Regions from separate parts of the Streptomyces sp. MST-110588 genome, predicted to be linked through region 2. Evidence: riboswitches for the same ligand, from Rfam matches in the RefSeq annotation. Region 2 holds a riboswitch; the other holds the start of a gene.
What was found. Region 2 has a riboswitch for cobalamin ahead of KGS77_RS20230 (hypothetical protein). Riboswitches for the same ligand answer to the same signal wherever they lie in the genome.

Region 1: linked by a shared signal. The riboswitch ahead of KGS77_RS11070 (ribonucleoside-diphosphate reductase subunit alpha) and the one ahead of KGS77_RS20230 (hypothetical protein) in region 2 are both predicted to bind cobalamin.

The regions. Positions count from the first base shown of each region.
Region 1 is NZ_CP074380.1:2,540,720-2,545,219, reverse strand. It holds gene KGS77_RS11070 (ribonucleoside-diphosphate reductase subunit alpha) at 1-2,323, opposite strand, end outside; cobalamin riboswitch at 2,481-2,615, opposite strand; gene KGS77_RS11065 (sodium:solute symporter) at 2,939-4,500, opposite strand, start outside.
Region 2 is NZ_CP074380.1:4,585,690-4,590,189, reverse strand. It holds gene KGS77_RS20235 (energy-coupling factor transporter transmembrane protein EcfT) at 47-1,180, opposite strand; gene KGS77_RS20230 (hypothetical protein) at 1,365-2,387, opposite strand; cobalamin riboswitch at 2,539-2,697, opposite strand; gene KGS77_RS20225 (hypothetical protein) at 2,947-3,843, opposite strand; gene KGS77_RS20220 (hypothetical protein) at 3,909-4,190, opposite strand; gene KGS77_RS20215 (hypothetical protein) at 4,246-4,500, shown strand, end outside.

The DNA.
Region 1 (4,500 bases), 2.0 Mb from region 2:
TCGCCGGGCGCGAGCGCAGGTAGTACGTGGTCTTGATGCCGTTCTTCCAGGCGTAGGCGTACATCGAGCTGAGCTTGCCGATGGTCGGCGAGGCCATGAAGAGGTTCAGCGACTGGCTCTGGTCGAGGTAGGGCGTACGGGCCGCCGCCATGTCGATCAGCGCGCGCTGCGGGATCTCCCAGGCCGTGCGGTACAGGGCGCGGATCTCCTCGGGAATCCACTCCAGGTCCTGCACCGAGCCGTTGCCCTCACGCAGCGCGTCACGGGTGCGGGCGTCCCACATCCCCAGCGCCTTCAGCTCCTCGATCAGGTAGGCGTTGACCTGGAGGAACTCGCCGCTCAGCGTCTCGCGCTTGAACAGGTTGGAGACCTGCGGCTCGATGCACTCGTACACGCCGGCGATGGAGGCGATGGTGGCGGTCGGCGCGATCGCCAGCAGCAGCGAGTTGCGCATCCCGGTCGCCGCGATACGGGTCCGCAGCGCGTCCCAGCGGTCCGCCCAGCGCGGCTCGGCGTTCGGGTAGTGGTCGGGGTGCAGCACGCCGCGGGCCGTACGGGTCGCGGACCAGGCCGGGTGCGGGCCGTGCCGCTCGGCGAGGTCGGCGGACGCCTCGTACGCGGCGAGCATGATGCGCTCGGAGATACGGGTGGACAGCTCCTTGGCCTCGGGGGAGTCGAAGCGCAGCCGCAGCCGGAAGAAGACGTCCTGGAGGCCCATCAGGCCCAGACCCACCGGGCGCCAGCGGGAGTTGGAGGCGCCGGCCTGCTCGGTCGGGTAGAAGTTGATGTCCACGACACGGTCGAGGAAGGTGACGGCCGTACGGACGGTGGCGTCCAGCCGCTCCCAGTCCATCTCGCCGTTGTCGCCCAGGTGGGCGGCCAGGTTGACCGAGCCGAGGTTGCACACGGCCGTCTCGCCGTCGTCGGTGACCTCAAGGATCTCGGTGCACAGGTTGGAGGAGTGCACGACCCGGCCGGGCTCGGCGGTCTGGTTGGCGGTGCGGTTGGCGGCGTCCTTGAACGTCATCCAGCCGTTGCCGGTCTGCGCCAGGGTGCGCATCATCCGGGCGTACAGGACCCGGGCCGGGACCTGCTTGACGGCCTTGCCCTCGGCCTCGGCCCTGCGGTACGCGGCGTCGAACTCCTCGCCCCACAGGTCCACCAGCTCCGGGGTGTCGACGGGGGAGAACAGCGACCAGTCGGCGTCGGCCTCCACCCGGCGCATGAACTCGTCCGGGATCCAGTGCGCGATGTTCAGGTTGTGGGTGCGCCGGGCCTCCTCGCCCGTGTTGTCGCGCAGTTCGAGGAACTCCTCGATGTCGGCGTGCCAGGTCTCCAGGTAGACGCAGGCCGCGCCCTTGCGCCGGCCGCCCTGGTTGACGGCCGCGACCGAGGCGTCCAGGGTGCGCAGGAACGGCACGATGCCGTTGGAGTGCCCGTTGGTGCCGCGGATCAGCGAACCGCGGGCGCGCACCCGGGAGTAGGACAGGCCGATGCCGCCGGCGTGCTTGGAGAGCCGGGCGACCTGGTGGTAGCGGTCGTAGATCGAGTCCAGCTCGTCCAGCGGGGAGTCCAGCAGATAGCAGGAGGACATCTGCGGGTGCCGGGTGCCGGAGTTGAACAGCGTGGGGGAGGACGGCAGGTAGGACAGCGTGCTGGTCAGGCGGTACAGCTCGGCGACGTCCGCCAGCGCCCGCTCGCTGTCGTCCTCGGCCAGGCCGCAGGCCACCCGCAGCAGGAAGTGCTGCGGGGTCTCGATGACCCGGCGGGAGATCGGGTGGCGCAGCAGGTAGCGCGAGTACAGGGTGCGCAGCCCGAAGTAGCCGAAGCGGTCGTCCGCGCCGTCCGCCAGCGCCTGCTCGACCAGCGCGTCCAGTCGGGCCGCGTGGGTCCGTACGAACGCGGCCGTCTCGTCGCCGATCAGGCCCTCGCGGTGGCCGGTGGCGACGGAGGCGGAGAAGGCGACCGCCCCCTCCTCGGCCGCCTCCTCCGCGATGGCCAGGGTCAGCAGCCGGGCGGCGAGCTTGGAGTACTGCGGCTCGTCACCGATCAGGCCGGCCGCCGCCTCCATGGCCAGCGACCTCAGCTCGGCCTCGTCGGAGCCGGCGTGGCGGCCCCGCAGCGCGGCGGCGGCGACCTTTCCGGGGTCGGTGGCGGTCAGGTCGGCGGTGAGGTCGGTGAGGGTACGCAGCAGCGCGGCGCCGGGCCCGTCGCCGGCCGTCCGGGCGTCCTGCGGTCCCTGGGGGCCGGGCGCGGCGTCCGTGGCCTTCGCGGGCCGGTCGACCTCGGCGGCTGAAGCGGGCTCCGTTGGCGCGATGGTCACGTGCTGCTCTCCCTCACTCGGCGGGGGCCTTGAGGGAGGGGGCGCGGGGCGCGTACGGGCGTGGCGGCGCTCCCGGACGTGCCGGGGCGCGGGCACACCGCGCAGCGTCCACCGGCCCAACCCACGAGGCCCGGACGTCAACGGCCGCGCCGGTGGTGGCGCGGGCGTACCGTCGTACAGGTCCTCGGACTCGCGGGTGCTTAAATACGCACTCGTACACCGTTGCGGGACAGTTCCGGATTCGCACCGGATTCCCCTGCGACGACAGCGAGCACGAGCATACATCTTGTGCCGCGCCCCGCACGCAGCCCCATATCTTGTGTCGTTCTCCCGGGAACTTCCTGCTGTCTTGGTGCGGTATTCCCACAGTTGCGCCGGAGCGGCGATGTGGCCGCGCCTGATGCAGCGGGCGTATTGCGGACGCGGCGGCCCTCGCGCGCGTTGACCGTGACCCGGGAGACGGTATTGGCTCCGGATGCCTTCCGTCGGCCATCGGGGCCCCACTCGGTGATCCGGAAACCGTGGAACGAGCGCGGCGGTAGCGGGACACCTGGTCCACAGGGGCGGGCCGCCGTACCTCTTGGGTGCGGCGGCCCGTTCGGGTGCGGTCGCGGGTCAGTGGCCCGCCGGGACTCCCGCTGTGGCCGGCGGGAGGTCGACCTGGACGCCGGGGTCGCCCGCGTCGGCGGTGTAGTCCTCCGGGCGCGTCTCGTCGGTGCCGGCCGGGGCCTTCAGGGCGCGCAGGACGAGGGTGAGGACCACGGTCACCACGACGTTCAGGACGAAGGCCGTCAGGCCGATGTAGCCGATCTCGCCGGTCCCGGGGATCTCGGTGCTGGAGCCGCCGAAGTGCTTCTGGGTGGGGCTGGCCACCCCGTACGCCGCGGCCGTGCCGTACACCATGCCGGCCGCCCAGCCGGCCAGCAGGGCCCAGCGGTGGAACCAGCGGGTGAACAGGCCGCCGACCAGCGCGGGCATGGTCTGCAGGATCCAGATGCCGCCGAGCAACTGGAAGTTGATCGCGACCGTCTTGTCCATGGTCAGGACGAAGACCAGCGCGCCGACCTTCACCAGCAGCGAGACGAGTTTGGCGACCTTGTGCTCCTGGGCGGGGGTGGCGCCCGGCTTGAGGAAGTCCTTGTAGATGTTGCGGGTGAAGAGGTTGGCGGCGGCGATCGACATGATGGCCGCGGGGACCAGCGCGCCGATGCCGATCGCGGCGAACGCCACGCCCGCGAACCAGTCGGGGAACATCGACTCGAAGAGCTGCGGGATCGCCAACTGGCCGTTGGTGACCTTGATCCCGGCCGCGATGGCCATGAAGCCGAGCAGTGCCAGCAGGCCCAGCATCAGGGAGTACAGCGGCAGGATGGTGGTGTTGCGGCGGATGACCTCGCGGCTGCGGGAGGAAAGGGTGGCGGTGATGGAGTGGGGGTACATGAACAGTGCCAGGGCCGAGCCGAGGGCCAATGTCGCGTACGCCCACTGCGCGTTGGGGCCGCTGACCAGCTCGCCGCGCGGTTTCCCGGTGGCCGGGCTGGTCTGTTCGAAGGCTTTGCCCGCCGCGTGGAAGATCTGGTCGAAGCCGCCGAGCTTGATCGGGATGTAGATGACGGCGACCACGATGACCAGGTAGATCAGCCCGTCCTTGACGAAGGCGATCAGTGCGGGCGCGCGCAGTCCCGAAGAGTAGGTGTACGCGGCCAGCACACCGAAGGCGATCAGCAGCGGCAGGTCCTTGACGAACCAGTTGGTGTTCTCGCCGCCCCCGACGCCCATCACGTCCAGTACGGCCTGGATGCCGACCAGTTGGAGGGCGATGTAGGGCATCGTGGCGAGGATGCCGGTCAGTGCGATGGCCAGCGACAGGCCCTTGGAGCCGAACCGGCCGCGTACGAAGTCCGAGGTGGTGACGTACCCGTGCTTGTGCGACACCGACCACAGGCGGGGCAGGAAGGTGAAGATCAGCGGGTAGACGAGGATCGTGTAGGGGACCGCGAAGAAGCCCGCCGCGCCCGCCGCGTAGATCGCCGCCGGTACGGCCACGAAGGTGTACGCGGTGTAGAGGTCGCCGCCCAGCAGGAACCAGGTCACCCAGGTGCCGAAACTGCGTCCGCCCAGGCCCCATTCGTCGAGGTTGTCCGACTGCTCGGCGCGGCGCCAGCGCGCGGCCATGA
Region 2 (4,500 bases):
CAGGCCGGAAGCACCCCGGTCAGTACGGCCAGGGCGGGCAGCGCCGTCACCTCGGGCCAGGCGAGGGGGGAGAGCGGGGGTACAGGGAGGCGGCGTCGGTGCGGGAGGCCGCGTACATCAGCGCCGCCGCGACGACGCCGGACGCGGCGACCAGCCATTCGGCGCCGCGCCACGGGTCGGGGCGGTAGACGCTGCGCCTGACGCGCCGGCCGCCGAGCACGAATCCGCAGCCGGCCAGCGACAGTCCGCCCAGGAGCAGGGGCGTGCCCAGGTACGGCGGGGTGCTTGCGCCCGTCGCGCCGTACAGCCCGGCGCACACGCCCAGCAGCCCGGCGATGACCAGGGTGCCGGTCAGCAGGCGGGCGCGGGGGGTGGCCCGGCCGCCCGTACGGCCGTAACCGTGCGAGGCCATGGCGGCGGCCAGGGCCAGCGAGCGGTTCATGGCGTCCTCCAGGACGGGGACGACGATGCCGCGCAGGGCGCCGATGTTCCTTCTGCGGGCGCGGGCGGTGCGGGGCGTAGCAGTACGGGGCGTACGGGAGCGCAGGGCCGTACGGCCTTTGCGGAGGCCGCCCGCCGTACGGCCTTTTCGGGGGCCGCCCGCCGTACCGCCTACCGCGCCGAACGTCGTGCCGCCGCGCAACATCCGCGCGCGGCGCACCCGTTGCACGCTCTCGGCCAACTGGGACGCCACCGTCAGCGTGACCACGACCGAGGTGCCGATCTCGTACAGCGCGCCGGGCAGCGCCTTGAGCATCCGCTTGGGATTGGCCAGCGCGTTGGCCGCGCCCACGCACACGACCACGGTCGCCAGCCGTAGCCCGTCGTACAGACCGCCCAGCAGTTGCTCCGCCGCCACCGGCCCGAACAGCCTTATCCCGGCGGCCCATTGGGGCAGCGGAATCTGCGGCAGGGTGAACAGGACCGTGTCACCCTGGCCGCCGCCGAAGACGATCCGGAAGAGCACCCGCATCGCGACGATGTAGCCGCCGAGTATCAGATACATACGGAAGGCCAGGGCCCAGGGCGCGTCACCGCGCCGCTGTGCCACGACGAAGCCGGTCACCGCGAGGATCAGTACCAGCAGCACCGGATTGGCCGTACGGCCGGCTGCCACCGCCATGCCCAGCGCCCACAGCCACCAGGCGCCGGGGTGCACGGTCCGGGGCAGAGCACTCACGGGGCGCAGAGCACTCACAGGGCGCTTCGCAGGACCCCTCACAGGACCCCTCACGGGGCTCGGAACGCTCATGGGGCGCCGCCGGTACGCCCTGAACGGCCCGCGCGACTCGGCGAGCCGGTGCGGCGGTGCCGGGCGGTGAGACCGGCCGCGACGGCGAGCGCGGCGGCGACACCCGCCCCGATCACCGTCCCGACGGGGATGCCGCCGTCGTGGGCGGCGTCCGCGGTCTGCCGGTCCTCGCCGCCGTACCAGCCGGGGCCTCGGTCGGCACGGGGACCGGCGCACCGGACGCGGCCCGTGGGGCGGAGGGCGCGTAACTGCCGTCACCCTCCTCGCCGTTGCCCCCGCCATCACCTTGGGCCTCGCCCGGCTCCCTACTTTCGGCCTTGTCCTTCGCCTTCTCCTGTTCGTCGTTCCGGGGCTGCCGGTCCATGTCTTCGTCTTCCCGCGGGTCTGTCGTACGGCCCGGCTCCCGGCGTCCGTACGAGTCGTCGCCGTTGCCCGCGGACGACGTACCGGTGCCGCCGGCCGGGGAGCCGTCGCCCGCCGACGTACCGGAATCGCTGCCTCCGCCGCTCCCGCCGCTCGCGCCGCTTCCGCCACTGCTGCCGCTGTTTCCGCCTTGGCCGCCACCCTGGGTGCCGCCACCGCCACTACCGCCGTCGCCGTCCCCCGGCGCCGGTGCGGGTGCCGGCCGCCTGGGGGCGATACGGGGCGCGGGTGCCCCGCCCTCGTCCCGGTTCAGGGAGAACGACCAGCCCTCGAAGCTGCCCGCGGGCGGCGTACGGTAGGTGGCGCCGTACTGGCTGTAGGTCCACCGGCCGCCGTTGGGCGCATGCCAGTACGACCAATAGGCCCGGGTCGGCGGGGTGTCGATGCAGGTTTCGCGCTCCGGCCCCGGCTTGTTCTCCAGACGGCAGATGAACGCCTCACCCCACCGGTTGGTCCCGGTGACCCGGATGCCGGCGGCCTTGAGGGCGGCGAGCCCGGTGGACTGGCGGCCGACGGCGCACCGCACGATGACGCTGCCGCCCAGTTCGCGGAAGTCGACGACGACGGTCACGCCGTTGGTGCCGGGGCAGAAGCCCGCCCGGCCCCGGCCGGTGTCCACCGCGGCGGCCGTTCCCGGCAGGGCGAGCCCCGCGCCGACCGCCGCCGCCAGCACGGCCAGGGCGGCGGCTAACGCGCGTATCGCACCGGTCATCGCAAGGGTGCCCTTCGGTTCCGGGGCCGCACCGGGCCCCTGGACACACCCCTGCCGCGCGACAAACCCCTGACGCGCGTTCCGAGAGGAAGCGGCAGGGGCCGAAGAACCGGAGGGCTCAGGGCTCCACGCTGCGGACCATGACAGTGAGAAGCGGTTCACGTGGCGCGCCGGGCGGTCCGACTCGCGGCGCGGTGATCGCGCCGCACACGGTTGCAGGTCAGCGCCGGATTCCCACCGGCTTTCCCCAGTCGCGTACGCATGAAGTTGTCACTCCGCCCACAGGCGGAACACGCCAAAGACTAAGCCCGGCCGCTCGGTTACGGCCAGAGCCGCCGCTGTGACTCCGGCCACCGCTACACGACATGACCCGGCACGGCATGACCCGGCACGGCATGACCCGGCACGGCATGACCCGACAGGACATCACCCGGCACGCCAATGCGCGTGCTGCCATGGTCCGCGCGGGCCCAGGCATGAGGCCAAGGCGCGGGCCCAGGTGCGCGCCCTTTGCAGGCCGCAGCCGGGTTCGGCCTGCCCGGGGCCCGCACCGACCGCCTCATGGGCCGACGTACTCGACCCGCAGGCCCTCACGGTCCGGCAGGACGATCGTCTGCGGCCGGTCGTACGTCCAGCCGCGCGGCAGCAGGAACAGCTTGCCGTTGGCGTAGGCGTAGAACTTCAGCCCCTGGTAGCGGTAGTGGTACGCGCCCCGGTCCGGGTAGAAGGTGACATCGACGCCGGGGGCCGACAGCCGCAGGTCCTGGGCGCTGTAGACGACTACGCCGAGGTGGTGTTCGAGCGTGGCCGCCATACGCATCGCCGAGCCACGGCCCTCGACGGAGGCGAAGGCGCCCACCGTCCAGAAGACCAGCACCACCACCAGCCCGACGGCGTAGAGCCCCATCGACGCGGGCCACAGCGTCCAGGCCGGGTCGGCGCCCGTCCCGGTACTCGTACGGGACCACAGCGCGCACCCGTAGGACGCCAGCAGCACCCCGGCGGTCAGCGAGGCGGGCAGCGCCAGCTCCCACCACCCGGGCGAGAGGCGGGTCATCGCCCACAGCGCCAGGGGGACGGCGGGCAGGGCCGCCACCAGCCCGGCGCAGCACAGCCGCCGGGCGCGTGGCCGGGCGGTCAGCGTCCGTACGAGCAGCGGGTCACCGATCCGCCACAGCAGCAGCGTCCCCGAGGCCACGAGGAACGGCTCGTACAGGGCGGGCACGCTGCTGAGCATGTACCACTGCGCGGAAGGCGCCAGGTGGCTCTCGGCGAAGCCGAAGTAGGAGGCCCGCGCCGCACTGCGCACCCACCCGAAGTAGTACAACAGCGCAGCCAGCAGTGACAGTTGCGCCCCGACCGCCGCGCCCGCCTGGAGCAGGAGCGTACGCAGCGGAGTCGCCCCCGGCGCCGCGCCCGGAGCCCGGCCCGGCTCCCCGTCCCCCTCCTCCCCCATCGCGGCCTCCTCCCGCACGGCGGCCGTTCCCGCACCGCGGCCATTTCCTCACGGCGGCCGTTCCCTTACGACGGCGCCTGGCACCCACCGCCCCCGGGGCCGTCCTCGGCTATGTGGAATTCCGTCTCCGGGTCCTCCCTGTGGGCGGTGACCAGTACGCGCAGCACCTCGAATCCGACCCGCCCGTAACAGCCGCCGTCCGGGGCCCCGCCCGCGCCGCTGAGCTGCGTGTACGCGGCGTCGGCGGTGCTCCAGTCGGGGCTGCCGCCGCTCACCACGGCCGGGCAGACCGCCCGTAGCCCGTCGATGAGCGTCGCCATCGCACCGCTCTCCGCCGGATCGCTCACCGCGCCGCAATCGCGCCGGACAAGCGCCCGGTACCACTCGCCGGAGCCGGAGCGTATGGACAGGACCGCCCCGTTGTTCCTCGCCCTCTCCGCGAACACCGCGCCCGACTCCGGTCCGGATCCCGAGCCCGGCCCCGAGCCGGACTCCGAGCTGAACTCCGAGCCCGTCCCCGGTCCGGACTCCGTCTCCGGAGCCGACGTCGGGGACGGTTCGGGAGCCGAATTGGGGGCGGTTGTCGGAGTCGAGGGCGACGACGGTGGCGAGGAGCTTTTGGAGGACGACAGGCCGGTCGGGGTGGTGGTGGGCTCG